Regions from separate parts of the Streptomyces sp. NPDC050528 genome, predicted to be linked through region 2. Evidence: riboswitches for the same ligand, from Rfam matches in the RefSeq annotation. Region 2 holds a riboswitch; each other region holds the start of a gene.
What was found. Region 2 has a riboswitch for cyclic di-AMP ahead of ACIBK4_RS25750 (C40 family peptidase). Riboswitches for the same ligand answer to the same signal wherever they lie in the genome.
Positions count from the first base shown of each region.

Region 1: another riboswitch for cyclic di-AMP. It lies ahead of ACIBK4_RS39915 (peptidoglycan DD-metalloendopeptidase family protein); the one in region 2 lies ahead of ACIBK4_RS25750 (C40 family peptidase).
Region 3: another riboswitch for cyclic di-AMP. It lies ahead of ACIBK4_RS18810 (transglycosylase family protein); the one in region 2 lies ahead of ACIBK4_RS25750 (C40 family peptidase).

Region 1 is NZ_JBITHH010000014.1:151,085-161,481, reverse strand. Features, by position in the region: gene ACIBK4_RS39920 (SGNH/GDSL hydrolase family protein) at 1-349, opposite strand, end outside; gene ACIBK4_RS39915 (peptidoglycan DD-metalloendopeptidase family protein) at 593-1,513, opposite strand; cyclic di-AMP (ydaO/yuaA leader) riboswitch at 1,518-1,680, opposite strand; gene ACIBK4_RS39910 (alpha-galactosidase) at 1,984-4,056, opposite strand; gene ACIBK4_RS39905 (tyrosine-protein phosphatase) at 4,227-5,024, shown strand; gene ACIBK4_RS39900 (DUF6126 family protein) at 5,079-5,204, opposite strand; gene ACIBK4_RS39895 (helix-turn-helix domain-containing protein) at 5,201-5,851, opposite strand; gene ACIBK4_RS39890 (aspartate aminotransferase family protein) at 5,914-7,299, opposite strand; gene dxs (1-deoxy-D-xylulose-5-phosphate synthase) at 7,296-9,203, opposite strand; gene ispG (flavodoxin-dependent (E)-4-hydroxy-3-methylbut-2-enyl-diphosphate synthase) at 9,231-10,388, opposite strand; gene hpnH (adenosyl-hopene transferase HpnH) at 10,393-10,397, opposite strand, start outside.
Region 2 is NZ_JBITHH010000007.1:380,856-391,252, forward strand. Features, by position in the region: gene ACIBK4_RS25740 (ATP-dependent Clp protease proteolytic subunit) at 1-232, shown strand, start outside; gene ACIBK4_RS25745 (hypothetical protein) at 240-548, shown strand; cyclic di-AMP (ydaO/yuaA leader) riboswitch at 888-1,067, shown strand; gene ACIBK4_RS25750 (C40 family peptidase) at 1,071-1,544, shown strand; gene ACIBK4_RS25755 (ATP-binding protein) at 1,630-2,088, opposite strand; gene ACIBK4_RS25760 (helix-turn-helix domain-containing protein) at 2,301-3,170, shown strand; gene ACIBK4_RS25765 (DUF397 domain-containing protein) at 3,180-3,413, shown strand; gene ACIBK4_RS25770 (8-amino-7-oxononanoate synthase) at 3,455-4,582, opposite strand; gene bioB (biotin synthase BioB) at 4,730-5,932, shown strand; gene ACIBK4_RS25780 (adenosylmethionine--8-amino-7-oxononanoate transaminase) at 5,925-7,217, shown strand; gene bioD (dethiobiotin synthase) at 7,219-7,968, shown strand; gene ACIBK4_RS25790 (LuxR C-terminal-related transcriptional regulator) at 7,965-10,322, opposite strand.
Region 3 is NZ_JBITHH010000005.1:108,843-119,239, forward strand. Features, by position in the region: gene ACIBK4_RS18770 (NAD(P)/FAD-dependent oxidoreductase) at 1-1,376, opposite strand, end outside; gene ACIBK4_RS18775 (class I SAM-dependent methyltransferase) at 1,864-2,652, shown strand; gene ACIBK4_RS18780 (zinc-binding dehydrogenase) at 2,743-3,759, shown strand; gene ACIBK4_RS18785 (hypothetical protein) at 3,794-4,069, opposite strand; gene ACIBK4_RS18790 (exopolyphosphatase) at 4,252-5,223, opposite strand; gene ACIBK4_RS18795 (DUF501 domain-containing protein) at 5,220-5,786, opposite strand; gene ACIBK4_RS18800 (septum formation initiator family protein) at 5,848-6,324, opposite strand; gene eno (phosphopyruvate hydratase) at 6,446-7,732, opposite strand; gene ACIBK4_RS18810 (transglycosylase family protein) at 8,045-8,743, opposite strand; cyclic di-AMP (ydaO/yuaA leader) riboswitch at 8,753-8,921, opposite strand; gene ACIBK4_RS18815 (transglycosylase family protein) at 9,116-10,102, opposite strand; gene ACIBK4_RS18820 (cytochrome P450) at 10,340-10,397, opposite strand, start outside.

The sequences.
Region 1 (10,397 bases), on a different contig from region 2:
TCGTCACCATGACGGTGCCGACGGCGGCGGTGAGGTCGGCGACCGCGCGTTCGAAGCGCTCGGCGACCTCGTCGGGGTCGGTGCCCGGACGGATGATGTCGTTGCCGCCCGCTGCCAGCGAGACCAGGTCGGGCCCGATCTCCTTGGCCCGGGTGAGCTGGTCCTCGACGATCTGGTCGAGCAGTTTCCCGCGCACGGCCAGGTTGGTGTACTCGAAGTCGCCCTCGGGCCGCCGATCCGCGAGCAGTACCGCGAACCGGTCGGCCCAGCCGACCATCGCCCCGTCGGGCCCTGGGTCGCCGACGCCCTCGGTGAAGCTGTCCCCCACCGCCACGTACGACCCGATCACTGATCTGTTGTCACTCTTCGAATCGTTAGCCACGGCAACCATAATTCACCCTCACCTGTGACCTACGCGATCGTATTTAGGGGTTGACGGGCGGTGAGATAAGCCACTTGTAAAGGGTTGTCCAAAGTCGGAATAAGCCTCTGATCAGGGGCGTTGACCCCGGAACTGCCATGCCCGAAGGCCGGACCCAAGGATCTGGGTCCGGCCTTCGATGGCGTGGGGCAGGGGCGTCGGGGCCCGATGTCAGCCGACGGTGACGCCGTGCGAGCGGAGGTAGGCGACCGGGTCCACGTCCGAGCCGTAGTACGGCGTGGTCCGGATCTCGAAGTGGAGGTGCGGGCCGGTCACGTTGCCGGTCGCACCGGAGAGGCCTATCTGCTGACCCTCGGTCACGGTCTGGCCGGCCGAGACGGAGAGCTGCGACATGTGGGCGTACTGCGAGTACTCGCCGTCCGCGTGCCGGATGACGACCTCGTTGCCGTACGCGCCGTCGTAGGCCGCCGAGACGACCGTGCCCGCGGCTATCGCCTTGACGGTGGTGCCGGTCGGGACGACGAAGTCGACGCCCGTGTGGTAGCCGCTGGACCACATGCTGCCGGCGACGTGGTAGCCGGTACCGATGGTCGCGCCGGTCACGGGGAGGGCGTAGCCGGTGGAAGTGCTGGTGCTCGTGTCGCTCTGCGTGGCCGACGTGCTCTTCGAAGAGGAAGACGACGAGGACGACGAAGTACCGGACGACTTGGAGGACTTGGCCGTGTCCGCCCCGCCCGTCCCGCTCGTCGCGGCCTTCTCACCGAGGGAGAGCTTCAGGCCCGGGTGGATCAGCGACGGGTCGCTGCCGATCGCCTCGCGGTTGTCCTGGTAGAGCTTCTTCCAGCCGCCGGTGACGTCCTGCTCCTCGGCGATCTTCGCGAGCCAGTCGCCCGACCGCACCGAATACGTCTTCACGCCGGAGGCCTTGACGGTCGCCTTCTCCGCGACGGCCTTCTCGGTCGCCGGAACGGACTGAACCGCCTTTTCCGGAGCAGAAGTCGGGGTCGCGGCATGGGCGCCGGCGGCTCCCATGAGCGGAAGGGCGAGCGCGGCACCGCCGGTTCCGGCTACGGCCATCGAGCGGGAGAAGCGCTGGGACTTCGGGCGGCGGTGCTTACCCTTCGCGGGCATGACGAATTCCTCTCCGGCGCCTGCGAGGTGAGCTGTCGGGTGCGGGCTGGAGATGCCCGGCCGCGCGCTGGTCGCGGCTAAACCCCAAGCCCGTTCCGGAGACCGGAACAGGCGTCTTACCTGTGGGTCCCCCGCTCCTGCCGCATACGGGTGAGTGGATGCGAAGTCCGGTCGGCGGCAGGACTGGGCGTCCGTCCGGATTGGTGGCGAACGTAAGCGAGGAAGACGCAAAGGGACAAGCAGGAGGTTCCACGGATTTGCGTTCCTTGCGATCCCCTGTGGGAATTCACAGTCACCCTCCGTGAATTCCCCCGGGACTCAACCCCTCAATTCCCCTGTAAAAGCATGCCAATTACGTGAACATGACGAACGACTCACGGTCACGAATATGACGCTGCTCACGTACGCAATCATCAGGTTCCTTTATTCCAGAGCGAGTTGGAACGAAGGCTGCAATTGGGACAGAAGGATCAGATGCGACGCAGACGGAGAACCGTCGCATCAAGGTCACCGCGCAGCCCGGTCCGCAGTCCGTGGTGCAACAGGACGGCACCCCGGTGGACTTCGCCCGTTTCGAGGCATTCGTACGACGCCGTCGGGTCGAGCCCGCGCAGCCGGAGCGCCGGCAGCGGCTCGCCGTAGTTCTGCGACTGGAGCAGGGCGAGGACGACGGTCTCGTCGCCGCGCACGTACTGCACGGCGCTCAGGCCGCCGCTCGGCGGGCGCAGGCGGTAGAGGTCGCCGTGCTGCACGAGCGGGCGGATCTCCTTGTAGAGGTCGACCCAGCGGCGGGCCTCGACGAGTTCCTCCTCGGTCCACTCCGAGAGGTCGCCGCCGACGCCGAGCACTCCGGCCATGGCGCTCACGAACCGGAAACGCAGGCTGCTGACCCGGTCGTTGAGCTGAGTGTTCGGGCTGTCGGTGACCCAGGCGGCCATCACGCGCGCGGGGTGGATCTGGCTGAACCCGTGCTGGATCGCGAGCCGGTCCAGCGGGTCGGTGTTGTCCGAGGTCCACACCTGGTCCGTGCGGCTCAGGATGCCGAGGTCGATGCGGCCGCCGCCACCCGAGCAGGACTCGAAGGCCACCCCCGGGTGGGCCGCCCGCAACCGGTCCAACAGGCCGTACAGCGCCCGCACATGGTCGACCCAGAGGCGCTGCGGATAGGCGTCACCGGGCCACCCGGCGTCCGTGAAACAGCGGTTGAAGTCCCACTTCACGTAGTCGATCGGGGCGCTGGAGAGCAGCGTGTCGAGCTGCTCCCAGAGGTACTCCTGGACGTCCTCGCGGGCGAGGTTCAGTACGAGCTGATTGCGGAACTCCGTCCGCTTTCGCCCCTCTTGGTACTGCACCCAGTCGGGGTGGGCGCGGTACAGGTCGCTGTCCGGGTTGACCATCTCGGGCTCGACCCAGATGCCGAACTGCATGCCCAGCGCGTGGACGCGGTCGGCGAGGGGCTTGAGTCCTGCGGGGAAGCGGTCCGGGTTGGGGGTCCAGTCGCCGAGTCCGGCACGGTCGCTGGTGCGCTTCCCGAACCACCCGTCGTCGACCACGAAGAGCTCGACACCGGCCGCCGCCGCACGCTGCGCGAGCACCTCCTGCTGCTCCTCGGAGATGTCGAACTGGGTGGCCTCCCAGGAGTTGTAGAGCACCGGCCGGTCCTGGTCCGCGTCCGGGATGACGTACGCCCGCTGGTACGCGTGCCAGGTGCGGCTGGCGCCGCCGAAGCCGGCGTCGCTCCACAGCCCGGCGAAGACGGGGGTCGTGAAGGACTCCCCCGCCTCCAGGAGCAGCAGCCCGGATTCGTCGTAACCGGCGCCGCCGGTGATCTGCACGCGCGCGTCCGGGAGTTGGGCCACGGCGATCCGCCAGGACCCCGACCAGCCGAGGGCACAGCCGTAGACCTCGCCGCGCTCCTCGGTCGCGTCGGTGTCGAGGGCCACCCAGGGCAGATGCGGGTGCCCGGTGTGGCCGCGCCGGCTGCCGATGACCTTCTCACCGTAGGTGAGACCGGAACGCACCAGCCGTGACTCGGCGGCCCACCGCCCGTGCAACTGCGACAGCTGCCACCCCTCCCGCTCGGGCAGCGTCCAGGTCGCGGAGTCGGCGCGCAACAGCTCCAGCGCCTCGGCCCCACCGTTGTCGAGACTCGTCCAGCGCTCTACGACGTCGCCGCGCATCCGGTAGTGCAGCGTGATCGCCAGTCCGGTGTCGCGGAAGCGCAGCCGCAGCTCGTCGCCCTCGGTGTCGTACCGCTCGAAGGTCCACTCCGTACCGCGCCGCTCGGGCGTCCGCACGGAGAGGGCGGGGCGGGCGAAGCGGGGGCCGCCCTCGACGGGGTACTCCTCCCGGCCGTCGAGCGGGGACTCGAAGGAGGAGCCGCCGGGCAGCGGGCGGGCGGCGAGTTCCTCGGCGTCGGCGAGTGCGATCGCGGGGCCCCAGTGCAGGTGGAGCAGCTCGTCGGCCTCGGTGAGATGGACGGCGTAACTGCTCGTGGGGCCCGACAGCACCCACGTACGGCCGTTCTCGGCGATCTCCAGCATCAGGTCCCTCACAGATTCGAACAAGTCCGCTCAAGCGCCAACATCATCAACGGCAGGGGGGCTGTGAGGCAACGCCTGTGGACAACTCATTGCCGGTGGAACCCATGTCGTATCGTCGAGAACGTGCCCGCCGGTGAGCCGCGCCGTCGGGCCGAGTGGGAGGAGTCCTCGTGACGCAGCAGATTCCGTCGACCGAGCCGGAGTTGTCCGGAGTGCGCAATTTCCGGGACGTGGGCGGACTTCCGACGGTGGACGGACGGCGGGTGCGGCACGGGGTGCTGTTCCGCAGCGGTCATCTCGCGCACGCGACCGAGGAGGACGCCGCGTTCCTCACCTCGCTGGGCCTGCACACGATCTTCGACTTCCGCAACGCGTCGGACCAGAAGCTGGAGGGTCCCGACGTCGAGCTGCCCGGCGTGCGCAATGTGAATCTGCCGCTGAGCGACCCGGCGGACGGCTCCGAGTTCTGGAAGATGGTCCGCGACGGCGAGATGGACCAGCTGCGCGAGATCCTCGGCGGCGACAAGGGCGCGAACCGGATGATCGCCTCGTACCGCACGATCGTCACGGAGCGCACCGCCGAGCACTCCCAGGTGCTGCACTCGCTCGCGGAGGACAGCGTTCCCGCGCTGATGCACTGCGCGGCGGGCAAGGACCGCGCGGGCCTGTCGATAGCCGTGACGCTGCTCGCCGTGGGCGTGGAGCGCGAGGCGATCCTGACCGACTACCTGGAGTCGAACGCGAAGCACCGCCGCTACAAGGTGCGCCGCAGCGGCTCCGCCGTCTCTGCCTACTCCCCCGAGGTGATGGAACTCCTCAGCCCCCTCTTCGACGCCCGCGCCGAGTATCTGACGGCGGCCTTCGACACCGTCGAGGAGACCTGGGGCAGTGTGGACGCCTACCTGGAACAGGGACTGGGGATCACCCCGGAGATCCGGGAGCGGCTGCGCGAGCGCCTGCTCGACTGAAGCGGCCGAAGCGGCCGAAGCGACCGACCCGGCTCAACAGGCCGCCGTCGCGGGCTACTTGGCGCCCACGGAGAACAGCAGGTAGATGAAGGCCGCGAAGAGGTGGCCGACGGCGATGTAGATGATGAGCCGCACCCACAGGGCGCGGGGGAACTTGTCCTCGATGTTGTTGCCGCTCATGGCGTCTCTCCGGTGATCGGGCCCAGGCACAGGGTGGCCGTGGGGCTCTGCAGCAGGGTGTGGACGAACAGGACCTCGACGCCGTCCTCGTCGGCGGCGGCGAGGCGGTGCGGGGTCAGCGAGTCGAAGTGCGCGCTGTCGCCCGGCGCGAGGATGTGCGCGGTGTCGCCGAGGCGCAGCCGCAGCCGGCCCGTGAGGACGTACAGCCACTCCTCGCCGGGGTGCACGCGCACGATGTCGCCCTGGGAGCCGTGCGGAATGCGCACGCGCAGGGACTGCATCCCGCGGCCGGGGGCGCCCGCCTGCCAGTAGGTCCAGCCGCCCGCGCGGGTGGGTTCCATGTCGGCGGCGCGGACGACGGCCTCCCGGTCGGTGACCGTCTCGCCGAGCAGATCCGAGACTGTCGTACCGTAGATGCGGGCGAGCGCGAGCAGCATCGGCAGCGAGGGCTGGCGCTGCCCGGTCTCCAGCCGGGAGAGATGGGCGGGCGAGAGCCCGGCCGAGCGGGCGGCGACCTCCAGGGTCAGGGAGGCGCGGCGGCGCAGGGCGCGGAGCTGGGGTGCGACGGTGGCCGGCAGGTCTTCGACCGGCCCGGCCGACGGTTCCGGCTGGGCCTGCGGTTCCGGCGAGGTCTCGGGAGAGCTCATGCTCTCCATTCAGCCGCAGGCTTGCCCCCGAGGCAAATCTCTTGCCTCAGAGGCAAAAGCCCCTACCGGTTCGCCACCGCCTGCTTCACGAGCGTCTTGCTGAAGTCCCACATCAGCCCGCCGCCACTGTGCGCATCGTCCATCACAGCGGTGAACGCGTCCACGAACCGGTCCACCTCACGCTCGCCGATGATCAGCGGCGGGATCAGCTTGATGACCTCCAGGTGGTCGCCGGAGACCTGGGTGAGGATCCGGTGCCGCTGCAACAACGGCACGACCACCATCTGCGCGAACAGCCCCTTGCGCGCGGCCTGCAGCATGGTCCAACGGCTGCGCAGCTTCAGCGACTTGGGCTTCCCGAACTCGATGCCGATCATCAGGCCCCGGCCGCGGACGTCGGCGAGCAGCTCGTACTTGTCGACCAGCGCGGCGAGCCGGTTCTTCAACTGCTCCCCGGTGGCACGGGCGTTGGCGACAACCTGCTCGTTCTCCATGACCGACAGGACGACGAGACCGGCCGCCATGGCCTGGGCGTTGGACCCGAAGCTCGCCGAGTGGACCAGCACCCGGTCCATGGACGAGTAGACCTTCTTGAAGATCCAGTCCTTGCCGAGGGTCGCGCCGACCGGCACATACCCGCCGGACAACGCCTTGGCCACGCAGACCAGGTCCGGCTCCACGCCCTCCTCGTGCTGGTAGGCGTAGAAGTCGCCGGTGCGGCCGAGGCCGGTCTGTACCTCGTCGGCGATGAGCAACGCCTTGTGCTGGTGCAGGAGTTCCTGCGCGGCCCGCAGATAGCCGGGCGGTGCCTCATGGACGCCCTTGCCCTGGATCGGCTCGACGACGAGCGCGGCGACGTCGCCCTTCTTCAACTCCCGTGCCAGGGCGTCGAGATCGCCGAGCGGTACGGCCGTGTCCGGCAGCAGCGGGGCGAAGCCGTCCCGGAAGCCGTCCTCGCCGTTGACCGAGAGCGAGCCGGTGGTCAGGCCGTGGAAGGCGTGGTCGCAGTACAGGACACGCGGCTTCCCGGTGGCGTAGCGGGCGAACTTGAGCGCGGTCTCGACCGCCTCCGTACCGCTGTTGCCGAAGAACACCCGGTCCAAGTGCGGGCTGTGGGTGAGGAGTTGCTCGGCGAGCAGACCGGGCAGCGGCTGGCAGTCGAAGCGGGTGAGGTCGGCGAGCTGGGCGTCGAGGACGTCGTGCACCGCCTTGCGGACGACGGGGTGGTGGCGGCCCAGGCCCATCACCCCGAACCCGGCGAGCATGTCCAGGTAGTCGTTGCCGTCCGCGTCCCAGAAGTAGGCGCCCTCGCCCCGCTCGTAGACCTTGTCGAAGCCGATGGTGTGCAGCATGCGCGGGAGCTGGTGGTTGAGGTACTTGGCGTGCAGCTCGTAGCGCTCGGCTCCGCGCTCGGCCAGCAGCGCGTTGAGGTCGAACTCCTTGGTCATTCGGGTTTCTCCTTGGCTGTGCCGGCGTTCGTGTCCTTGACCGCCAGGCTTGCGCTGATCCGTCCGGCGACCTCGACGGGTGTGAGGCCGATGTCGGCGAGCACCTCCCCACGCTTGGCGTGCGCGAGGAACTGCTCCGGGATGCCGAACCGCCGTACGGGGACGTCGACTTCGGCGTCCCCGAGGGCCAGCGCCACGGCGGCGCCGACGCCGGAGGCACGGCTGTTGTCCTCTACGACGGCCACCAGCCTGTGCTGCGCGGCGAGGCCGGGCAGCGCCGGGTCGACGGGTTTGACCCAACGGGGGTCCACGACCGTGCAGTTGATGCCGCGCGCTTCGAGGAGTTCGGCGGCCTGGAGGCAGACGGGCGCCATCACGCCCACCGCGACGAGCAGCACCTCGGGGCTCTCCGAAGCGCGGTGCAGCACGTCGAGGCCGCCCACCCGTTCGATCGCCGGGATCTCCGGCCCGACCGACTCCTTCGGGAACCGGACCAGGGTCGGCGCGTCGTCGACGGCGACCGCTTCCCGTAGCTGGGCCCGGAGTTGGTCGGCGTCACGCGGGGCGGCGATGCGAAGTCCCGGCACCACCTGGAGGATGGACATGTCCCACATGCCATTGTGTGACGCCCCGTCAACTCCGGTCACCCCGGCGCGGTCCAGGACGAACGTCACCCCGCAGCGGTGCAACGCCACGTCCATCAGGAGCTGGTCGAAGGCCCGGTTGAGGAAGGTGGCGTAGACGGCGACGACGGGATGCAGCCCGCCGGTCGCGAGGCCCGCCGCCGATACGGCCGCGTGCTGTTCGGCGATGCCGACGTCCCACACCCGGTCCGGGAACTTCGCGGCGAACTTGCCGAGGCCCACCGGGTGCAGCATGGCCGCCGTGATGGCCACGACGTCGTCCCGTTCCTCACCGATGCGCAGGATCTCGTCGCCGAACACGCTGGTCCAGGACGGGCCGTTGGAGGGGGCGAGGGGTGCGCAGGTGAGCGGGTCCATCACGCCGACGGTGTGGAAGTGGTCCTCCTCGTGGGCGAGGGCGGGTTCGTAGCCGCGGCCCTTCTCCGTGAGGCAGTGGACGAGGACCGGGCCGTGGAAGCGTTTCGCGCGGCGCAGCGCGGACTCGACGGCGCCGATGTCGTGTCCGTCGATCGGGCCGACGTACTTGAGGCCCAGGTCCTCGAACATGCCCTGCGGGGCGAACGCGTCCTTGAAGCCCTTCTTCGCGCCGTGCAGCGACTCGTAGACGGTGTTGCCCACGACCGGGGTGCGCAGCAGGACGCTCTTGCCCCAGGCGAGGACCTGCTCGTAGCTGTCGGTCGTGCGCAGGGTGGCCAGGTGGTTGGCGAGGCCGCCGATCGTGGGCGAGTACGAGCGCTCGTTGTCGTTGACCACGATGATCAGCGGCCGGTCCTTGGCGGCGGCGATGTTGTTCAGCGCCTCCCAGGCCATGCCGCCGGTGAGCGCGCCGTCGCCGATGACCGCGACGACATGGCCCTTCTCCCCCTGCACCTGGCGGGCCTTGGCGAGGCCGTCGGCCCAGCCGAGCGCGGTCGAGGCGTGGCTGTTCTCGATGACGTCGTGCTCGGACTCCTCGCGCGAGGGGTAGCCGGACAGACCGCCCTTGCTGCGCAGCTTCGAGAAGTCCTGACGCCCCGTCAGCATCTTGTGTACGTAGCTCTGATGGCCGGTGTCCCACAGGATGCGGTCAGTTGGGGACTCGAAGACCCGGTGGAGCGCGATGGTCAGTTCCACCACGCCCAGGTTGGGCCCGAGGTGTCCGCCGGTCCTGGCCACCGCGTGGACCAGGAACTCCCTGATTTCTTCGGACAGTTCGCCGAGTTCCGCCTCGGACAGCGCCTTCAGGTCGCGTGGTTGCCGGATGTTCTCCAGGATCGTCACGTCGGGCCCCCTTCGGTCCGTGCTGGTTCAGCTCACGGTGACGGCCGGCTCCCCCGCCGCGACGCCGTCCTGTTCCATCTGTTCGGCGATCTTCATCGCCTCCTCGATGAGGGTCTCCACGATCTTCGACTCGGGGACGGTCTTGACGACCTCGCCCTTGACGAAGATCTGGCCCTTGCCGTTGCCGGAGGCGACCCCCAGGTCCGCCTCTCGCGCCTCGCCGGGGCCGTTGACGACGCAGCCCATCACCGCGACGCGCAGCGGCACCTCCATGCCCTCCAGGCCCGCCGTGACCTCGTCGGCGAGCTTGTAGACGTCCACCTGAGCGCGCCCGCAGGACGGGCAGGAGACGATCTCCAGCCGACGGGGCTTGAGGTTCAGCGACTCCAGGATCTGGAGACCGACCTTGACCTCCTCCACCGGCGGGGCGGACAGCGACACCCGGATCGTGTCGCCGATGCCCTCGCTGAGCAGCGCCCCGAAGGCGACCGCCGACTTGATCGTGCCCTGGAAGGCGGGTCCCGCCTCGGTGACCCCGAGGTGCAGCGGGTAGTCGCTCTGCGCGGCCAGCTGCCGGTAGGCGTTGACCATGATGACGGGGTCATTGTGCTTCACCGAGATCTTGATGTCGCGGAAGCCGTGCTCCTCGAAGAGGGACGCCTCCCACAGGGCCGACTCGACGAGCGCCTCGGGCGTCGCCTTGCCGTACTTCTGGAGCAACCGCCGGTCCAGGGAACCGGCGTTGACCCCGATCCGGATCGGCGTGCCGTGGTCCTTCGCGGCCCGCGCGATCTCTTTGACCTTGTCGTCGAACTGCTTGATGTTGCCCGGGTTCACGCGAACTGCCGCGCAGCCGGCCTCAATTGCGGCGAAGACATACTTCGGCTGGAAGTGGATGTCCGCGATCACCGGGATCTGCGACTTGCGCGCGATGGTCGCCAGCGCGTCCGCGTCGTCCTGCGTGGGGCAGGCGACGCGGACGATCTGGCAGCCGGACGCGGTGAGTTCGGCGATCTGCTGGAGGGTGGCGCCGATGTCCGACGTACGCGTCGTCGTCATCGACTGAACCGAGACGGGGGCCCCGCCCCCGACCGCCACCGGCCCGACCTGGATCTGCCGCGACACACGTCGCGCGGCGATCGGCCGGACCGGCATCTCGGGGACGCCCAGGGCTACGGCGGTCATGGCGTCAGT
Region 2 (10,397 bases):
GCCGATCCAGGGTCAGGCGAGTGATCTCGCCATCCAGGCAGAGGAGTTGGCACGCACCCGGGTCCAACTGGAGGAACTGCTGGCCCTGCACACGGGCCGGACGGTGGCGCAGGTGAGCGAGGACATCGAGCGGGACCGGATCATGGATGCCCAACAAGCCCTGGAATACGGGCTGGTGGACCGGATCGTGGCCACGCGGAAGACTTCGCTCATCGAGCACGGCGGGGAGTGAGCCGACGATGCTGCCGCCGGAACTGCCGCCGCTGCCCGCACTCACGCGCGCCGAGGGCGAGTTGATCGACCGTTACCTGGATGTGGCCGACCTCCTCGGCCGAATCAACCCGGCGCACAACGGTGACACGTACCGTGGTCTGCGGGCCGCTCAGGCGCTCGTGGCCAAGGCCGCCGAGCTCCGGGACGCGCTGGCGCTGATGCACCAGCGGGGCGAGACCGAGCTGCACGCCCCCACACTCGCGCGGGCGCTGCGCGTGCTGGACGGGGAGCGCCGCACGGCGCGCGTCACCCTGCCCTCGCCCTCCGACAGTTGACGGACGCGAAGCTGTCCCGGACGACGTCGAAACGAGCCGAACGACGTACCCCCGATCGGCGTAGTCGCGCCTCCGCGCATACGGCCGTCCGGGTTGCGCAACACGCGTAGCCCGAGGGCCGGATGAAGTGTTCCGGTGCTGGTCCGGGCGTCACACCCGCCTCGACACTCCCTCGAACACCGATGCGTTCAGCCGAACGGGTGAGTGGTGAGTAACCCCACAAATCCCCGGTTCCGTTGGGCTTTTCGGACATTCATAGGTGAAGATCCCTGTCTGACGACAAGACCCCGCCGCAGCGGCGGGGCGATCCGGGCGGACGCCGAGTCCTGCCGCCGCCCGGATGACAGGTCGACAGGATTGCATCGGCAGGAGTGGAGGACCCAAGCACGACGGGTCGCCGGGACGGTCACGCCATGACCGGGCCGAGCAGCCCTTGGGGTGAAGCCGCGTCAGCGGCCGGGCAACTTCGCCAGCCCGAATCCGACAGGTCATCCTTCACAGGCGGCTGACGAAGGGTTGCGCATGACTGCGCTCAATCGTGTCCCGTCGCTGATGGTCAGGGCCGGTACGGCCTCGGCCTTCGCCATCGCCGCCGTTGGCGGCTCCGTCGTGATACCGGGCGTCGCATCCGACGCCGCGGCCGCGACACCCGCGACGAAGGCACTCCAGGTCGCGGCGTCCAAGAAGGGCGCCCCGTACAGGTACGGGGCCACCGGACCGGGCCGCTTCGACTGCTCCGGGCTCACGCTGTACTCGTACAAGAAGGCGGGCAAGAAACTGCCCCGTACGGCGGCCCAGCAGTACAACAAGACCCACCACATCTCGGCCAAGAGCCGCAAGGCCGGGGACCTCGTCTTCTTCCACTCGGGCTCCAGCGTCTACCACGTCGGCATCTACGCCGGCAAGGGAAAGATCTGGCACGCCCCGAAGACCGGGGACGTGGTGAGACTGCAGAAGATCTGGACCAAGAGCGTCTGGTACGGCCGGGTCAGCTGACCCACGCCGAAAACTCCCGAGGGGGTGGCGGTCTCCTGACGGACCGCCACCCCCTCGGGCGTCCGGGGACGTTCACCACGCCGTTCTACGGCTCCTGCTGGCCCGCGGCGGTCACCGGGCGGGCCGGTACCGTCCAGGGCACCTCGATGGATACCGTCTTGCCGCCCTCCAGGGTGGGCCGGACCTTGAGCCTGCCGCCGCACTCCGCGGTCAGCCAGCGGATGATCACCATGCCCCGGCCGTTGTCCTGCTGGACGGCGGCCGGCAGGCGTTTCGGGAACCGGGGATGGCTGTCGGTGACGCCGATGCGCAGCCGTTCGTCACGCTCCAGCTCGATGTCCACCGTGAAGGTGGGTGACTGCCCGAAGGTGTGCTGTACGGCGTTGGTGGCGAGTTCGGAGACGATGAGGCGGATGGTGTCGGCGACCTCCGTGTCCGCCGGAAGTCCCCAATCCACCAGGGTCCCGACCACATACGTGCGGGCGGCGGAGACCGAGGCGGGATCGCTCGGCAGAGTGACGGATGCTTCCAGATGGTCTGCCATGGCGCGGTCGTCCCTTTCCCGCGGGACCGGTGTCCGACACGGAGCGGATGGTTCGAGTACGGTCCCGGACTGGTGCTTCTTCGCCAGACTGCCATTACCGCGTCGGTAACGGTGGCGATCCACCAAGATATGCATATATCTGTCGCTCGAAGCGGTGAACTCTGCGACCCCAGACCGTATTTGGGCGGCTCGGAAGGAGTAAGGAGAAACCCATGCAGTACGGTCCCGCGGTGCGCCGCCGGAAACTGGGCGCCGAACTCCGCGCGTTGCGTGCGGAGGCGGGGCTCACCAGCGGTGAGGCGGCCCGGCTGGTCGGCTGGCACCAGTCGAAAGTGAGCCGCATCGAGACGGGCGCGAGTGGCGTGAAACCGCCCGACGTCCGGTTACTCCTGGACGCCTACCAGGTCGGCGACCCACAACTTCGGGACATGCTCCTCGTGTTGGCGGGCTCCGAGGACGGCGGCGGCCGGCACCACTGGTGGCACGCCTATCGCGGTGTACTGCCGCCCGCCTACCGGGACTTCATCAGCCTGGAGTCACAGGCCAGCACGCTGCGCACCCTGGAGACCTCGGTGGTCCCCGGACTGCTGCAGACGCCGGAGTACGCCCGCGCGGTGACCCGGGCCGCCGTGGGAGGCCTCGACAACGACGGCCCCGACCGGCTGGACGCCCTGGTGCAGGTGCGGTTGGCCAGGCAGGACGTGCTGCGCGCGGATCCGCCGCTGGAGCTGAGCGTGGTCCTCGACGAGGCGGTGCTCCGGCGCGAGGTGGGCGGGCCGGGGGTGATGGCACGTCAGCTGGACCGGCTCGTGGAGGCGGCCAAGCTGCCCCAAGTGAGGCTTCAGGTACTGCCGTTCGCCGCAGGAGCACACATCGGCATCACCGGGCCTTTCGTTATCTTCTCCTTTCCGAGCACTTCTGATCTGGACGTGGTTGTTCTAGACCACTTGACGAGTAGCCTCTACCTCGAACGGAAAGAAGACCTAGAGGCCTACACCGAGGCCTTCAACACCCTTCAGTTCCACGCCCTTTCGCCCGAGGATTCGTCGGATTACATCGCCGGGATAGGTGACGGCGCGTAAGGAGGCACCATGTCTGCACTGCCTCGGAACGTACCTTCCAGTTCTGACAGCTCTGAACTGTCCGGTGTGCGGTGGCTGCGCAGCAGCTACAGCACGGGAGCGAACAACTGCGTCGAGGCGGCTCGTCCGCGCTCAGGCCCCCGCGCGGGGCTGCTCGCCGTACGCGACTCGAAGGACCCGCAAGGACCCGCCCTGCTCTTCTCCCCCGCGAGCTGGACGGGCTTCCTCGCCACGTTCCACTGATCTGTCCGATCGCAGGCGACGCACGGCCGTGTCACGCCGACTCATGGTCGCGTCTCGCCGATCACACGTACAGCGCGTTCGATCTCGGCCCCGGAGAGGTCCGCTCGGGCGGTCAGCCTGAGCCGTGAGATGCCGTCGGGCACGGAAGGAGGACGGAAGCAGCCCACGGCCAGCCCTGCCGTACGGCAGTCGGCCGCCCATTGCACGGCCGCCTCCGGGGACGGCGCACGCACCGAGACCACGGCGGCGTCCGGACGTACCGCTTCCAGACCCGCGGCGGTCAGCCGTGCGTGCAGGTCGCCCGCCACGGCGCGCGCCCGGGCAGCCCGCTCGGGCTCGCGCCGCAGCAGGGTGAGCGCGGCCAGCGCCGCGCCGGCCGCAGCGGGCGCGAGCCCCGTGTCGAAGATGAACGTCCGCGCCGCGTTGACCAGATGGTCGATCACCCTGGCCGGCCCGAGCACGGCACCGCCCTGACTGCCGAGCGACTTGGACAGGGTCACGGTCACGACCACGTCCTCACACCCCGCGAGCCCCGCCGCGTATGGCGCCCCGCGCCCGCCCTCGCCCAGCACCCCGAGCCCGTGCGCGTCGTCGAGCAGCAGCCCCGCCCCGAACTCCCGGCACGCCTCGGCGAGCGCCCCCACCGGCGCCGCGTCCCCGTCCACGGAGAACACCGAGTCGGACACGACCACGGCCTGCCCGTCATGCGTCCGCAACGCCTTGCGCACCCCGTCCGGATCGGCATGTCCTACGACCTGGGTCGCACCCCGCGCCAGCCGGCAGCCGTCGATGAGCGAGGCGTGGTTCCCCGCGTCGGAGACGATCAGCGAGCCGTGCGGCGCGAGCGTGGTGACACCGGCGAGGTTGGCCGCGTACCCGGAGGAGAAGACGAGGGCCGCCTCGAAGCCGCAGAACTCGGCCAGTTCGCGCTCCAGTTGGGCATGCAGCTCGGTCGTACCGGTGACGAGCCGCGACCCGGTGGACCCCCCGCCCCAGGTCCGCGCGGCATCAGCAGCGCCCTCGACGACCTCGGGGTGATGGGCCAGACCCAGGTAGTCGTTGCTCGCGAGATCCAGCAGCGGCGAGTCGGCGGGACGGGGTCGCAGCGTCCGCACGAGCCCGGCGCGACGGCGCTGCTCCGCCTGTTCGTCGATCCAGCCGAACGCCATGGGTCCTCCGGGGCTTTTGTAGGCAGTGCACAGACACTAATCGGACGACCAGCCGCCCATGGTGTGGTGATACCCACACCGCCCGCCCCATCTCTTGTTCAATCTCTCCTTGGCCGCGGGCGGTCCCGTAGGACAGGATCGGATCTCATGGACCTGCTGAACACGCTCGTGGACAAGGGGCTTCGGCGCGAGCTGCCGACCCGCGCGGAAGCACTCGCCGTCCTCGCCACCTCGGACGACGACCTGCTGGATGTCGTGGCCGCGGCCGGAAAGGTGCGCCGGCACTGGTTCGGCCGACGGGTGAAGCTCAACTATCTCGTCAACCTGAAGTCCGGCCTGTGCCCCGAGGACTGCTCGTACTGCTCGCAGCGGCTCGGCTCCAAGGCCGAGATCCTGAAGTACACGTGGCTGAAACCCGACGCTGCCTCGAAGGCCGCGGCGGCCGGTGTGGCGGGAGGCGCCAAGCGCGTCTGCCTGGTCGCCTCGGGCCGGGGTCCGACCGACCGGGACGTGGACCGGGTCGCGGGCACCATCAAGGCGATCAAGGACCAGAACGAGGGCGTCGAGGTGTGCGCCTGCCTCGGCCTGCTCTCCGACGGCCAGGCCGACCGGCTGCGCGAGGCGGGCGCGGACGCCTACAACCACAACCTCAACACGTCCGAGTCGACGTACGGCGACATCACGACCACCCACACGTACGCCGACCGCGTCGACACCGTGCAGAAGGCGCACGCGGCCGGCCTGTCCGCCTGCTCAGGCCTGATCGCCGGCATGGGTGAGACGGACGAGGACCTGGTGGACGTCGTCTTCTCCCTCCGCGATCTCGACCCCGACTCGGTGCCGGTGAACTTCCTGATCCCGATGGAGGGCACCCCGCTCGCCGCCGAGTGGCACCTCACCCCGCAGCGCTGTCTGCGCATCCTCGCGATGGTCCGCTTCGTCTGCCCGGACGTCGAGGTCCGTATCGCGGGCGGCCGCGAGGTCCACCTGCGCACGATGCAGCCCCTCGCCCTGAACCTCGCCAACTCGATCTTCCTCGGCGACTACCTCACCAGCGAGGGCCAGGCCGGCCACGCCGACCTGGAGATGATCGCGGACGCGGGCTTCGAGGTGGAGGGCGCGGGCGAGGTGACCCTGCCGCAGCACCGGGCGACGGCGGGCGGCTGCGGATCACACGAGGACGCCGGATGCGGCGGGGGCTGCGGTGGACACGAGGGCGCCGGAGTCTGCGGTTCCGCTCCCGCCGCCGCCTCTACGTCCGCCCCCGCGCCGCACGTCGACGAGGTGCGCCGTGACCTGGTCTCCGTACGCCGTCGAGGTGCCGGAACGGACATCGCGCCCAATGCCTGACCCGATCGACCGCCTGCCCGTCCCGGAGCTGCTGGAACTGGACCGACGGCACGTCTGGCATCCGTACGGTCCGATGCCCGGCCGTGTCGACCCGCTCGTCGTGGAGTCGGCGAGCGGGGTGCGGCTCCGACTGGCGGGCGGCGGGGGCGAGTTGGTCGACGGGATGTCGTCCTGGTGGTCGGCGATCCACGGCTACAACCACCCCGTGCTCAACGAGGCCGCCCAGGAGCAGCTCGGCCGGATGAGTCACGTGATGTTCGGCGGGCTCACCCACGAGCCCGCCGTGCGCCTCGCGAAGCTCCTTGTCGACATGTCTCCGGACGGCCTGGAGCACGTGTTTCTGGCCGACTCGGGCTCGGTGTCGGTCGAGGTCGCGGTGAAGATGTGCCTGCAGTACTGGCGCTCGCTCGGCCGCCCCGCGAAACAGCGCCTGCTGACCTGGCGCGGCGGCTACCACGGCGACACCTGGCAGCCGATGTCGGTGTGCGACCCCGAGGGCGGGATGCACGAGCTGTGGTCCGGGGTGCTCCCGCGCCAGGTGTTCGCGGACGCGCCGCCGACGGAGTACGAGGAGTCGTACGCCGACCAACTGCGCGAGTTGATCGAGCGGCACGCGCACGAACTGGCCGCGGTGATCGTGGAGCCGGTGGTGCAGGGTGCGGGCGGGATGCGGTTCCACTCCCCCGCGTATCTGCGCGTGCTGCGCGAGGCGTGCGACGCGCACGACGTACTGCTGGTGTTCGACGAGATCGCGACGGGTTTCGGCCGCACGGGCGCGCTGTTCGCGGCGGAGCACGCGGCGGTGACGCCGGACGTGATGTGCGTGGGCAAGGCGCTGACCGGCGGCTACCTGACGATGGCCGCGACGCTGTGCACGTCACGCGTGGCCGAGGGCATCTCGCGGGGCGAGGTACCGGTCCTGGCCCACGGCCCGACCTTCATGGGCAACCCGCTGGCGGCCGCCGTGGCCTGCGCCTCGCTCGAACTCCTCCTGCACCAGGACTGGTTGACGGAGGTGAAGCGCATCGAGACGGGCCTACGGGAGGGCCTGGCCCCGGCGGCACAGCTCCCCGGTGTCCGGGACGTCCGCGTCCTCGGCGCCATCGGCGTGGTCCAACTCGACCACGACGTCGACATGAAGGCCGCGACGGACGCGGCCGTACGCGAGGGCGTGTGGCTCCGGCCGTTCCGCGACCTCGTCTACACGATGCCGCCGTACGTCACGGGCGACACCGACCTGGCTCGGATCACCCGCGCGGTCTGCGCGGCGGCACGGGAGGGATGACATGCCGGTACTGGTGATCACGGGCACGGGCACGGAGGTCGGCAAAACGATCACCACAGCCGCGGTAGCAGCCGCAGCGCTCGCCTCCGGCCGCACAGTGGCCGTCCTGAAGGCCGCCCAGACGGGTCTACGGCCGGACGAACGCGGGGACGCCGACGAGGTCACGCGGCTCGCGGGCGCGGTCACGGCGACCGAACTCGCCCGGTATCCCGAGCCGTTGGCACCGGGCACGGCTGCCCGCCGGGCCGGCATGGCGCCGGTACGCCCGCACGAAATCGCCGAAGCCGCCCAGAAGTTGGCCACCGAGCACGACCTGGTGCTGGTCGAGGGCGCGGGCGGGCTGCTCGTACGGTTCGACGAGGCGGGCGGGACGCTGGCGGACGCGGCGAAGTTGCTCGGCGCTCCGGTCCTGGTGGTGGCGTCGGCGGGTCTGGGCACCCTGAACACGACCGAACTGACAGCCCGTGAAATCCGTTCACAGGGGCTTGAGTTGCTGGGTGTGGTGATCGGCAGCTGGCCCAACACTCCTGACCTGGCGTCGCGTTGCAATGTCGCCGATCTGCCGGAGGTGGCCGGGGCGCCGTTGCTCGGGGCGTTGCCGGAGGGGGCGGGCGCTTTGGAACCCGCCGACTTCCGTGCTGCGGCCGCGAGTTGGCTGGTTCCCCGGCTCGACGGGACGTGGGACGCGGAGGGGTTCGGGGAGCGGGAGGCTCCGGCGGCCTGGGACTCCCGCTCGACCGGCGCCGTCTAGGAGGCCTCTCCCTCGGCCAGCAGCCGCACCAGTTCGATCCGTGACCGGATGCCCAACCGGCTGAAGACGCCGCGTAGATGGTGGTCGATCGTACGGGGGCTGAGGGCGAGGCGGACGGCGATCTCGCGGTTGGTGGCGCCGTCGGCGGCCATGCGGGCGACCATCAGTTGCTGGGCGGTCAGGCGGGTGGTCGGGGCGAGCTCACCCGGTGCGGGCAGGGCCGTCGCGGCCACCGGTGTACCCAGGGCCCGGAGTTCGGCGCGGGCCTGGGCGGCGCAGTGCGGGGCGCCGAAGGACTCGAAGGCCTCCAGCGAGGTGTGCAGCCGGTCGCGGGCCTCGGTACGCCGGCGCAGTCGGCGCAGCGCACCGCCCAACAGCAGCTCGGTACGGGCCCGTTCGAAGTCACGGGTGCCGTGTGCGTGCAGGTCGAGGGCGATGCGGTAGTGCTCGACGGCTTCGTCGCCGGGCGCCAGCAGGGCACGGCAACGGGCGCTCAGGGCAAGGTCGTCGGGGCTGCGTACGGCACGGGCCCAGCGGTCGTAGTCGGCGTGTGCCGCGCGGGCGATCCGGGTGTCCCCGCTGCGGGCGGCGGCCTCGACGTAGTGCGGGGTGGCCAGATGCCGGATCGCCCGGTGCCCGTGCCCCGGCCCGAACCCGGCGAGCGCGCGCAGCCGGGCCGCGGCGGCGGCGAACCGGCCACTGCTCAGGTCGAGATAGGCGAGCGCCCACTGGGCGAGGGCGGCGGGCAGCCCCAAGCCACGACCGAGGGCGTACGAGCGAGCGGCGGCGGCACGTTCCCGGCAGACATCGCCGTCCCCGGTGAGCGCGGCGAACATGGCGAGCGCGGCCTGCAGATGGCAGGCGCCGTTGTCCTGCCCGGTGGCGTGGGCCTGCCACAGGGCGTCCGCCGTCGCCGTCTCGGCGGCCCGCGGATGCCCGGTCCAGAACTCGGCGTACGCCCGGAACTCCATGGCCTGCGCCACGACCACGATCGCACCCCGCGCCCGCGCCGAGGCCGCCGCCCGCACGGTCGCGGTGGTGGCACGGGTGTGGTCGCCGAGCATCAACGCGGCGATCCCGGCGTGGATGAGGAGGGTGGGGTCACCCCCGGGTCCGCACCGCCCGGCGGCGGCCTTGAGCAGATCCCGCGCGTCCTCGTACCGCCCCTCGAACGCGGCGGCCAGTCCCCCGAGCGTCCCGTGCGGCACGATCCCGACCCGGGAGGCGACGGCCGCCGCCTCCCGGCACCGTCTCAGGTCCCCGGTGTAGACGGCGGCCTCGGTGGCGCGGGCGAGGAGGTGAACTGCGTGGTCGGGGGCGGGAGTTCGGGGTACGGCGGTGATGCGAGGTGTTCCGGTCGTGAGAGGCGTCCCAATGGTGAGCGATGTCGTAGCCGACGGAGATGTCGCGTCCGGCGAGGCAGCGCTCGGGGAGACCGCGTTCGGCGGGGCCACGTTCAGCGAAGCCGCAGGTTCTCCCGGCCCCCGTCGCCCCACCGCCGTCAGCAGCGCGTCGAACGCCTCGGCCGCGTTCCCCGCCCGCAACGCGAACACCCCGTTCAACGCGTCGCTGTCCGTCGTGGCCGCGAGTCTTCGCGCCCGGTCCCCCTCCCCGGACTGCCAGGCGTCCCCGGCGGCCCGGTTGAGGAGGCGGGACTGTTCGCGCGGGTCGCTGGAGAGCGCGGCGGCGCGTTCCACGAGGGCGCAGGCGAGGGGGTGTTCGCCGGCGTCGCGGGCCCGTTGCGCGGCCGTGCGGAGTTCGGCGGTGAGCCGCACGCTGGGGCCGAGCGCGCCCGCGCCCCGGTGCCAGGAACGTCGTGGTGTCTCGCCCTCGGCGCCCAACACCCGTGCCAGCAACCGGTGGACGTCCCGGCGGTCCGCCGGGTCCCCGGTTTCATACGCGGCGATCCTCGTCCACGCGTCGCGGAACACGACCCCGCCGGCCGTCGCGTGCGCGACCCCGGCCGTCTCGGCGGCGTCGAGCGGCCGGGTGTCGAGCCGCCCCGCCGCGACGGCACGCAGGAAGGCATGGGTGGCGACCGGGTACTGGTCCGCCGCCGCGAGCAGCAACAGCAGGCGTGTGTCGTCGGGGAGGGCACGGATCTCCCGGCGGTACCGGGTGAGCAACTCCGGCGCCAGGGACGCCGGTTCGGTCGGGAGGGGGTCGAGGCCCGCAGCCTGACGTGGGGTCAGGCGCGAGAGGAGTTCGGCGGCGGCGCGCGGATCGCCGTAGACCGAGCGCAGTGCCCGGATGCGGACCCCGGCGGGGAGCGCGGGGTCGGGGGTTCGCCCTGTGTCGGTGCGCGACGGTGGCGAAGTGCGGTCTAGAGAAGTGGGGTTCACCGGAGTCAGCACACAACTGACGTTACTGGCGAGTTAATTCACCCGTAAAGACCGGCGATTTCGCCGATGCGGCGCGCGTAGACCCCC
Region 3 (10,397 bases), on a different contig from region 2:
GTCTTGCCCGCAGCGGGCTCGGCGACAGCGGCCGGAGCCGGCGCCGGCTTGGCGGCCTCGTAGAACTCCTCGCGGGGGTTCTCCATGGCGCCGAGCGAGACGACCTCGCGCTTGAGGAACATCGCGAGCGTCCAGTCGGCGAAGATGCGGATCTTGCGGTTCCAGGTCGGCATGGCCAGACCGTGGTAGCCGCGGTGCATGTACCACGCGAGGCGGCCCTTGACCTTGATCTTCATCTTGCCCATGACGATCATCGCGACGCCCTTGTGGAGGCCGAGGCCCGCCACCGCACCCTTGTTGGCGTGCGAGTACTCCTTCTGCGGGAAGCCCCGCATACCGGAGATCACGTTGTCGCCGAGGACCTTCGCCTGGCGCAGCGCGTGCTGGGCGTTCGGCGGGCACCAGGCGTTCTCGACGCCGGCCTTGCGGCTGGCGATGTCGGGGACCTGGGCGTTGTCGCCGGCGGCCCAGACGTAGTCGGTGCCGGTGACCTGGAGGGTCGGCTGGGCGTCGACGTGACCGCGCGGGCCGAGCGGGAGGCCGAAGCGGGACAGGACCGGGTTCGGCTTGACGCCGGCCGTCCACACGATCGTGTTGGAGTCGACCTCAAGGCCGTTCTTCAGCACGACGTGACCGTCGACGCAGGAGTCCATCGAGGTCGAGAGGTAGATCTCGATCCCGCGGCTCTCCAGGTGCTCCTTGCCGTAGAGGCCGAGCTTGGGGCCGACCTCCGGGAGGATCTTGTCGGCGGCGTCGACGAGGACGAAGCGCATGTCCTCGCGGGAGACGTTGGTGTAGTACTTGGCCGCGTCCCGGGCCATGTCCTCGACCTCGCCGATGGTCTCCGCACCGGCGAAACCGCCGCCGATGAAGACGAAGGTGAGCGCCTTGCGGCGGATCTCCTCGTCGGTGGTGGAGTCGGCCTTGTCGAGCTGCTCAAGGACGTGGTTGCGCAGGCCGATGGACTCCTCGATGCCCTTCATGCCGATGCCCTGTTCGGCGAGGCCGGGGATCGGGAAGGTGCGGGAGACCGCGCCCATCGCGATGACGAGGTAGTCGAAAGGCAGCTCGTACGCCTCGCCCACGAGGGGGGCGATCGTGGCGACCTTGCGGTCCTGGTCGATGGTGGTGACCCGGCCGGTGAGGACCTCCGCCTTGGGCAGGACGCGTCGCAACGGGACGACGACGTGCCGAGGGGAGATGCTGCCGGCGGCGGCTTCGGGGAGGAAGGGCTGGTAGGTCATGTACGACCGGGGGTCGACGACCGTGACGGTCGCCTCGCCGTAGCGCATCTTCTTGAGAATGCGCCGAGCTGCGTACAGGCCTACGTACCCACCGCCTACTACGAGGATCCTGGGACGCTCCGTGGTGCTCATGCCATCGAGTATCCACCTGCCCCTGGGGGGTCGCTCGTGCGCCCCTTCACAAGCTTCGGTGGGGGGTGTGTTATCCTCCGCGACTCGCATGATCCAGGTCACGTCACGGGCGGGGAACCACGGGTCGGTTCGCCCCGTTGTCAAGGCCGCGTGAGCTGCCGCTCTGCCCCTTCGACCCCCCTGGACCACACCTCCACGACACCCTCCCGAAACTCCCCCGAATCACTCCCGCACCGCCCCCCGGAACACGCTCCCAGCCCCGCCGAGACCCCGGAAGGGCCAACCGGGGCAGTCTCGTCGTCCAACAGGACAGAATTCCTTGTGAAGAACTTCACGAACTTTCTTACGGACACGTTCCGAAGGGGGTCCGCGAGCGCCCCTGCTCCCGCTCATACGTTATATGGGCTGCTCAGGAGTTTAATACCGGCGGGTAATAATTCGGGGTCGCGAGGGTCCCGGAGCGCGCCTTCTCCCCATACTCGGAAGCATGGCCGTCTACGACACGCTCGGCACGACGTATGCCAGGACCCGGCGCCCGGACCCACGCATCGCCGCGCGGATCCAGGCCGCGCTCGGGGACGCGGAGGACGTGATCGACGTGGGCGCGGGCACCGGCTCCTACGAACCGCCGCACACGCTGCTCGCCGTAGAACCCAGCCGGACCATGCTTGCCCAGCGCCCGCCCGGGTCCGCGCCCGCCGTGTGCGCGGTGGCCGAACGCCTGCCGCTGCGCGACGACGCCGCCGACGCCGTCATGGCGGTGCTGACCGTCCACCACTGGACCGACCTCGCGGCCGGTCTCGCCGAACTCCGCCGGGTCGCGCGCCGCCGCGTCGTCGTCCTGACCTGGGACCAGCGGGTCTTCCGCGAACGGTTCTGGCTGGTCCGCGACTACCTCCCCCAGGCCGCGGCCTACGACGACACCCGCGCCGTCCCGCCCGAACGGCTGGCCGCGCTGCTCGGCGGGGCGCGGGTGGAGACCGTCCCGGTCCCGCACGACTGCACGGACGGGTTCGGCGCGGCGTACTGGCGCCGCCCGCACGCCTACCTCGACCCCGAGGTGCGCGCCGGGATCTCCATGCTGGCGCAGACCGGGGAGGACGCCCTCGCGCCCGGCCTGGCGAGGCTCGCCGACGACCTCGCGACGGGCCGCTGGCACGAGCGGAACGCCGATCTGCTCGCGCTGGACACCGTCGACGTCGGCTACCGGATCCTGGTGGCGGACTTCCGACCCACGCGTACATCAACCGACCTACATGTGCGCCAACGGCCGTAGATCCAGGCCCAGTCGGGAATGAAGCCGCGGACGTCGCATGTTGTGCAGCCCCGACCGGGTCTCCCCTCCCCTGGGAAGAAGGCACGCCCCATGACCTCCACGCCGAGCACCATGCGCGCCGTCCAGCTCTCCGGCCCCGGCCCCGTGGAGAACCTGCGGCTGACCACGCTCCCCCTCCCTCCCGAGCGGGACGGGTGGGTGCGGATCCGGGTCGAGGCGTTCGGGGTCAACCGGTCGGAGTTGAAGCTGCGGCTGGGGGTGAGCGAGGGCGTCAGTTTCCCCCGGGTGCCGGGGATCGAGGCCACCGGCACGGTCGACGCGGCTCCGGCCGGCAGTGGGCTGGTGCGGGGGCAGAAGGTCGTCGCGATGATGGGGGACATGGGGCGGACCTACGACGGCGGGTACGCGGAGTACACGTCGGTGCCGCCGGCCCAGGTGATCCCCGTCGATACCGAGCTGCCCTGGGAGGTGCTGGGCGCGCTGCCGGAGATGGTGCAGACGGCCTACGGCTCGCTCACGGTCGGGCTGGACCTGCGGCCCGGCCAGACCGTGCTGATCCGGGGCGGCACGTCCTCGGTGGGCCTGGCCGCCGCCGCGCTGGCGACGTGGCGCGGAGCGACGGTGCTGTCCACGACTCGCCGCCCCGATCGCCTGGCTCTGCTGAAGGAACGGGGCGTGGACCACCCGCTCCTCGACACCGGCGAAGTCGCGTCCGCCGTACGGGAGTTGTATCCGTCCGGTGTCGACGCCGCCCTCGACCTCGTCGGCACGCCGACCCTCCCCGACACCCTGCGCGCGGTACGCGTCCACGGCACGGCCTGCTTCGGCGGCAGCCTCTCCAATCAGTGGACGGTGCGGGACTTCTCCCCAAATGAGTACCTGCCGAGGGGAGTTCGCCTCGCGGGCTACTTCGGCGACGCGTCCGACCTGCCTCCAGCGGTGTTCCAAGAGATCCTCGACGCGGTTGCCACCGGCCAACTCGCCTTCCCTGTAGACCGGGTGTACGACGGACTGGAGCAAGTACCGCAGGCCCACGGGGACATGGAGCACGACCGGGCCACGGGGAAGCTGGTGGTGCGGGTCCGGCACCAGCACGCCGGCCTCTGACTCGATGCCGGGGTGCGCCCGCGTCCGCCCTTGCCTAGCGAGTGGAGACGAGGGCGATCAGAGCGATGAACAGCCCGAGGATTCCGGCGATCTCGGCGGCCACCGTCAGCATGGGACGCCGCCCCGCGGCACCGTCCGGCGAAGCCGCGGAAGGGGTACGGCCCCCTTGGTTGTGTGTCTGTGGGACGCGCGGCGGAACGGTCGGTCCTGTCCCGGCCTGACGTCGCGCTCGGGCACGTCGATTGCCGGAACGAACCGATGCCCAGATCAGCAGCCCGATCAGGACGACGATCACGATGGCCAACGGCATCACTGCCATCATCCGCACCCCCCGTCGCACACGTTCCGCTCACCGACCACGGGTCCGTGAACTCCCTGCACCGACTATGCCCGACGGGCGATGCGGCCAAGGGGCGAATCTCATTGAGCTTCGACCCTTGGCATGAAGAGACCCCGGCCAGAGACTCCAGCCACTTCCCCCAGCCTGTTGCCTCAGCCGCCCTGCTTGCCCGCCCCGGCCTCTCGCGCCGCCTTGAACGCGATCCCGTCCAGGATGTCGTGCTCGCTCACCACGACCTCGCTCGCCCCGATCCGCTCCATGATCGAGAGGAGGACGAGCGCGCCCGCGCCGATGACGTCGACGCGGCCCGGGTGCATGGAGGGGATGGCGGCGCGTTCGGCGTGGGTGGAGCGGAGCAGGGACTCCGTGATCTCGCGGACCCGGTCGTAGGAGACGCGGGAGTGGTGGATGGCCTCCGTGTCGTACTCGGGGAGGTTCTGGGCGATCGCCGAGACCGTGGTGACCGAGCCGGCCAGGCCTACCAGGGTGCGGGCCTCGCGGAGGGGGACCGTCTCCTCGGCGAGGTCGAGGGCGGCCTCGATGTCGGCGCGCATGGCCGTGATCTGGTCCGGGGTGGGCGGGTCGGTGACCTTGCCGTCGCGGACCAGGTGGCGCTCCGTCATGCGGACGCAGCCGATGTTCACGGAGCGGCCGGCGCGGACGGCGTCGTCGCCGACCACGAACTCCGTCGAGCCGCCGCCGATGTCCACGACCAGGTACGGCTTGGCCAGGTCGTCGCGGCCGGTGAGTTCCGCGGTCGCGCCCGTGAAGGAGAGTTCCGCCTCCTCGTCGCCCGTGATCACCTCCGGTTCGACGCCGAGGATGTCCAGGACGCCGCGGACGAAGTCGTCGCGGTTCGAGGCGTCGCGGGAGGCCGACGTGGCGACGAAGCGGACGCGTTCCGCGCCGAGTTCCTTGATGATCGCCGCGTAGTCACGGCAGGCCGCGAACGTGCGCTCCAGCGCCTCGGGGGCCAGCCGGCCGGTCTTGTCGACACCCTGGCCGAGCCGGACGATCGTCATCCGCCGGTCCAGGTCGACCAGTTGACCCGTCGCCGGGTCTACGTCTGCCACGAGGAGGCGGATCGAGTTCGTACCGCAGTCGACGGCGGCGACGCGGGTCACTGGTCGTCCTCCTTCGACGCGACGGGCTCCTCGCCGGTCGGCGGTACCCCGGGCACGGTCACGCACGGGCCCTTCGCCCACCACTCCGGCAGCATCGCGATCGCCTCGTCGCCGAGCGGGTTGACGCCCGGGCCCGCGGCCAGGGAGTGGCCCACCAGGACGTGCAGGCACTTCACGCGGTCCGGCATGCCGCCGGCGCTCGGGAAGCCCTCCAGGACCTCGATGGCGTCACGGCGCGCGATGTAGTCCTCGTGCGCGGCGCGGTACGCGGCGGCCAGTTCGGGGTCTGTCTCCAGCCTCGCCGTCATCTCCTTCATCACGCCGTTCGCCTCCAACGTGCCGATCGCCGAGGCGGCGCGCGGGCACGTGAGGTAGTACGTCGTCGGGAAGGGGGTGCCGTCGGGGAGGCGGGGGGCCGTCTCCACCACGTCCGGCTGTCCGCACGGGCAACGGTGCGCGATCGCGCGCAGCCCGCGCGGCGGACGCCCGAGCTGCTGCTTGAAGGCCTCGACGTCGGCGTCGGTGGGCTCGGTGCGCGGAGTGGACGGCGGGGGCTTTTCCATGACTGTCTTCAGGACGTCTTTCTATGGGTCAGTTCTCGCTGGTGGTTCTGGCTGCTGGTGCTCACTGGTCGGACGCGTCGGACTTGTCGACGCCGTCCCACACGTTCGCGTACCAGGGACGGTCGGCCGCGCCCAGTTCCGCGCGCGACTGCTTCGCCGCGTCCGGGTCGATCACGATGTAACCGGTCTCCCCCGGCATCACATAGTGCAGCCGCTGCCGGATCTGCTGCTCCGCGTACGAGTCGTCCTGCCAGCGTGCCTTGAGGTCGCGGAGCTGCTCGACGCGCTGGCGTGCCTGGTCCTGCTGCCGCTGGAGATCGGAGATCTCGGCGCGCTGGGAGACGTACTGCCTTATCGGGTACGCCAGCGCCACGATCAGCGAGCACAGCACCAGGGCGAGGAGGGCCGCCCGGCCGGTGAGCCGGGAGCGGCGGGCCTGCCGTTTGGTCTGGGAGCGGTAGACACGGGCCGCCGTCTGCTCGCCGAGCAGCTTGAGCCTGGTCGCGGTGGAGAACCGGTCCCGGTCCTTCACGGCCATGTCCCGCCTCCCCTTCACACGTGCGTACGTCCCCGCACACGGTACGGGACCGGGTGCGGGGACGTACGTACGACTGGCTAAGGATTGACCCGGTGGATCCCCGGGGTCAGCCCGATACCGCTCAGCCCTTGAAGCGGGGGAACGCGCTGCGGCCCGCGTACTCGGCCGCGTCGTCGAGGATCTCCTCGATGCGCAGCAGCTGGTTGTACTTGGCGACGCGGTCCGAGCGGGCCGGGGCGCCGGTCTTGATCTGGCCGCAGTTCACCGCGACGGCGAGGTCGGCGATGGTGACGTCCTCGGTCTCGCCGGAGCGGTGGGACATCATGCACTTGAAGCCGTTGCGCTGGGCCATCTCGACGGCGTCCAGGGTCTCGGTCAGCGAGCCGATCTGGTTCACCTTGACGAGCAGGGCGTTGGCGGTGCCCTCCTCGATGCCGCGGGCGAGGCGCTCGGGGTTGGTGACGAAGAGGTCGTCGCCGACGATCTGGACCTTCTCGCCGATCTTGTCGGTGATGACCTTCCAGCCGGCCCAGTCGTCCTCGTACAGCGGGTCCTCGATGGAGACGAGCGGGTACGCGGAGACGAGCTCCTCGTAGTACTCGGTCATCTCGGCGGCCGAGCGGGACTTGCCCTCGAACTCGTACTTGCCGTCCTTGTAGAACTCGGACGCGGCGACGTCGAGCGCGAGCGCGATCTGCTCGCCGGGGATGTAACCGGCCTGCTTGATGGCCTCGATGATGAGGTCGAGGGCGGCGCGGTTGGACTCCAGGTTCGGGGCGAAGCCGCCCTCGTCGCCGAGGCCGGTGGACAGGCCCTTGGTCTTCAGCACCTTCTTGAGGGTGTGGTAGACCTCGGCGCCCCAGCGCAGCGCCTCGGAGAAGGACTCCGCGCCGATCGGGGCGATCATGAACTCCTGGATGTCCACGTTCGAGTCGGCGTGCGAGCCGCCGTTCAGGATGTTCATCATCGGAACGGGCAGCAGGTGCGCGTTCGGGCCGCCGAGGTAGCGGAAGAGGGGGAGGTCGCTGGCCTCGGACGCGGCGTGCGCGACGGCGAGGGAGACGCCGAGGATGGCGTTGGCGCCGAGCGAGCCCTTGTTGTCGGTGGCGTCCAGGTCGAACATCGCCTGGTCGATCAGGCGCTGCTCGGTGGCGTCGTAGCCGACGAGCTCCGGGCCGATCTGCTCGATGACGGCGAGGACGGCCTTCTCGACACCCTTGCCGCCGTAGCGGTTGGGGTCGCCGTCACGCAGCTCGATGGCTTCGAAGGCACCCGTGGAGGCGCCGGACGGAACGGCGGCACGACCCGTGCTGCCGTCGTCGAGGCCGACCTCGACCTCGACCGTGGGGTTGCCTCGGGAGTCCAGGATTTCCCGGGCTACGACGACGTCGATGGACGGCACGAGCATCTCCTTCTTGGGTTCTGACGCGGCTACGGCAACACCGCAGCGGCTCTGCGAGACGAGCCTAACCGGCTCGGGGCGATTGGCCATCCGGTCGGCCGCCTGATGGACAGAACCGAGAGTAAATTGTTTCCGAACGGAACAAAGAGTCCGGTAAAAATGCGCGCGGCTTGCAGAAGCCGGGCACAAAAAGCCCCGCCCCGGTGCGTACGGGGGAACACGCACCGGAGCGGGGAGCCCGTGGGGGACGGGGGTGACCCTCACGAGGTCTCCATGATGGAGCCCACGGATGTGAGGGCGCTGTGGTTCAGCTGAGTACTACTTAAGGTGGAGCTGCTGACCCGGGAAGATGAAGTCGGCGTCGTCGATGATGTCCTTGTTCAGCTTGAACAGCTGCTGCCAGCCGCCCTTCACCTTGTGCTTCTCGGCGATGGAGCTGAGGGTGTCGCCCTTGACGACCTTGTACTCGCCGTCACCCTTCTTGACCTTCTTGCCGGTCGGGGTGGTGACGGTCTTCTTGGCCGCCGGGCGCTCGGCGGAGCGGGAGGCGGTGGTGTCGCTCGTGGAACGCTCGGTGGTGCTCTTCGAGGAGCTGGTGCCGGACGAGCTGTTCGAGGAGGAGCTGGAGCTGCCGCCGGAGTAGGAGGCGCTCGACAGGCCGGTGCCGCAGGTGGGCCAGGCGCCCTTGCCCTGGGCGGCGAGAACCTTCTCGGCCACGGCGATCTGCTGGGACTTGGAGGCCTGGTTCGCGGTCGCGGCGTAGGCGGTGCCGCCGTACGCGGCCCACGTCGAGGCGGAGAACTGCAGGCCGCCGTAGTAGCCGTTACCGGTGTTGATGGACCAGTTGCCGCCGGACTCGCAGCTGGCGACCGTGTCCCACTCGGACGCGGTGGCGGCGGAGGCGCTGCCGGTCGCCATGAGCGGGGCGGCTATCGCGACACCGGTGACGCCGGCGAGCGTGGCGACGCGGGTGGCCTTGGACGGACGGCGGTGCTTGCCCTTGCTGGAAAACAGCATGGAAAATCCCAATCCCCTCACCGACGCCTGCGAGGTGAGCTGTCGGGTTCGGGCCGTGTGAGTTGCCCGGCCGCGCACCTCTCGGCGCACGACTTCACCCCAAGCCGCACCCGGCATCAACTGCCGGGCCCGGCGCTTACCTTGGGTCCCCCGCTCCTGCCTACGGCGCTTGACGCGACGACTGTTCCCGGAGGCCGCTGGCAGGACTCGGCGTTGCGGCAACCGGACGCTCGTGGTGACGAGCGGCCTTGACCGTAGACAGAGAATCCACGGGATTTCAAAGACGATCAGGCCTTCTGAGACTCATCCCACACTTTGATCAAACCGGACATTCCCGAGCGAAGCATGACGCGAACTCCCGCCGCCCTCTTGCTAGTTTTCGTCCGCTTCCGTGCCGACATCCAAGGTCTGACCGGCGGCGATCTGGGTCGGATCGGCGCCTATCACCTTTTTGTTCTCGGCGTAGAGTGCACGCCATCCGCCGTCGAAGCCAAGGGAGTCGGCGATGGACGCGAGGGAGTCGCCGGCGCGGACGGTGTACGTCTGCGGCGTCACACTTTCCTCGGCACTCGCCCCGCGGTGCTTCCCGGCACTCTGCTGACTGCTCCCCTGCTCGCCGGAATCACCGAGCGCGCCGGTGTCGACGAGGCTCGACTTGCCCGCCGCCTGGGCCGAGTTGTCCGATTCGTCGAGCTTCGGGGAAGCGGCGACCGAGTCGTCACCGGCCGAAGGAGTGGCGGACTTGTCGGACTTGGCGGAGTTGTCCGTCGCGGTGGGCGAGGGGCTGTCGCTCGACGAGTCGCCGGACGCGTCGGAGGTGCCAGACGTGCCGGACGAAGTCGAGTCCGTGACGCCGGAGTCGGACAACCCGGAGGAAGTGGACGGGTCGGACGAACCGGAGTCCGCGTCGGAGTCGGACGAACCGGTCGGGGTGCCCGACGGGGAGTCGCTCGCGAGGCCGGTGTCGACGTTCGTCGAACCCGAGGTGGTGGTGAGGCCGGAGAGCAGCGCGCAGGTCGTCCAGGCGGAGGTGCCCTTGTCGGCGAGGATCTTCTCGGCGACGGCTATCTGCTGGGAGCGGCTGGCCAGGTCGGCGCTGGGCGCGTAGTCGAGGCCGCCGTACTTGTCCCATTCGTCCTGCGTCACCTGGAGGCCGCCGTAGTAGCCGTTGCCGTCGTTCTCGCTCCAGGAGCCGCCGCTCTCGCAGTTGGCCACCTTGTCCCAGGTCGTGCCGTCGGCGGCGTTCGCCGCGGCGGCGCCGAGGAGCGGGATGGCGATGGCGGAGCCGGTGACGCCGGCCGCGACGAGGAGTGCCGGAGCCTGACGGGGGCGACGGTGACGACCGTTCCCGGAGAGCATGCGGAGGCCTTTCGCGTGACAGCGGGGGGACCGCGCGGCGGGGGGCGTGCGGGGTGGTGCGAGGGGTGGTGCGGGGCGCCGCGCTGGTAGGTGAACGTATCCACAGTCGATCACTTGTCACAAGTTAATGCCACGGAGATCACGTGAAGATCACAGAGTTGAAGAACTGTCACTTTCGGGTTTAGGGCGCTGGATGACCTGTTCGGGCTTGGGGTTCGCGGGCTCTGACCACCCCGTTCAGGGGCGCTCTGGGGTGAACTCCACGGGGAGGGTGCGGAGTCCGCGCATGATGAGG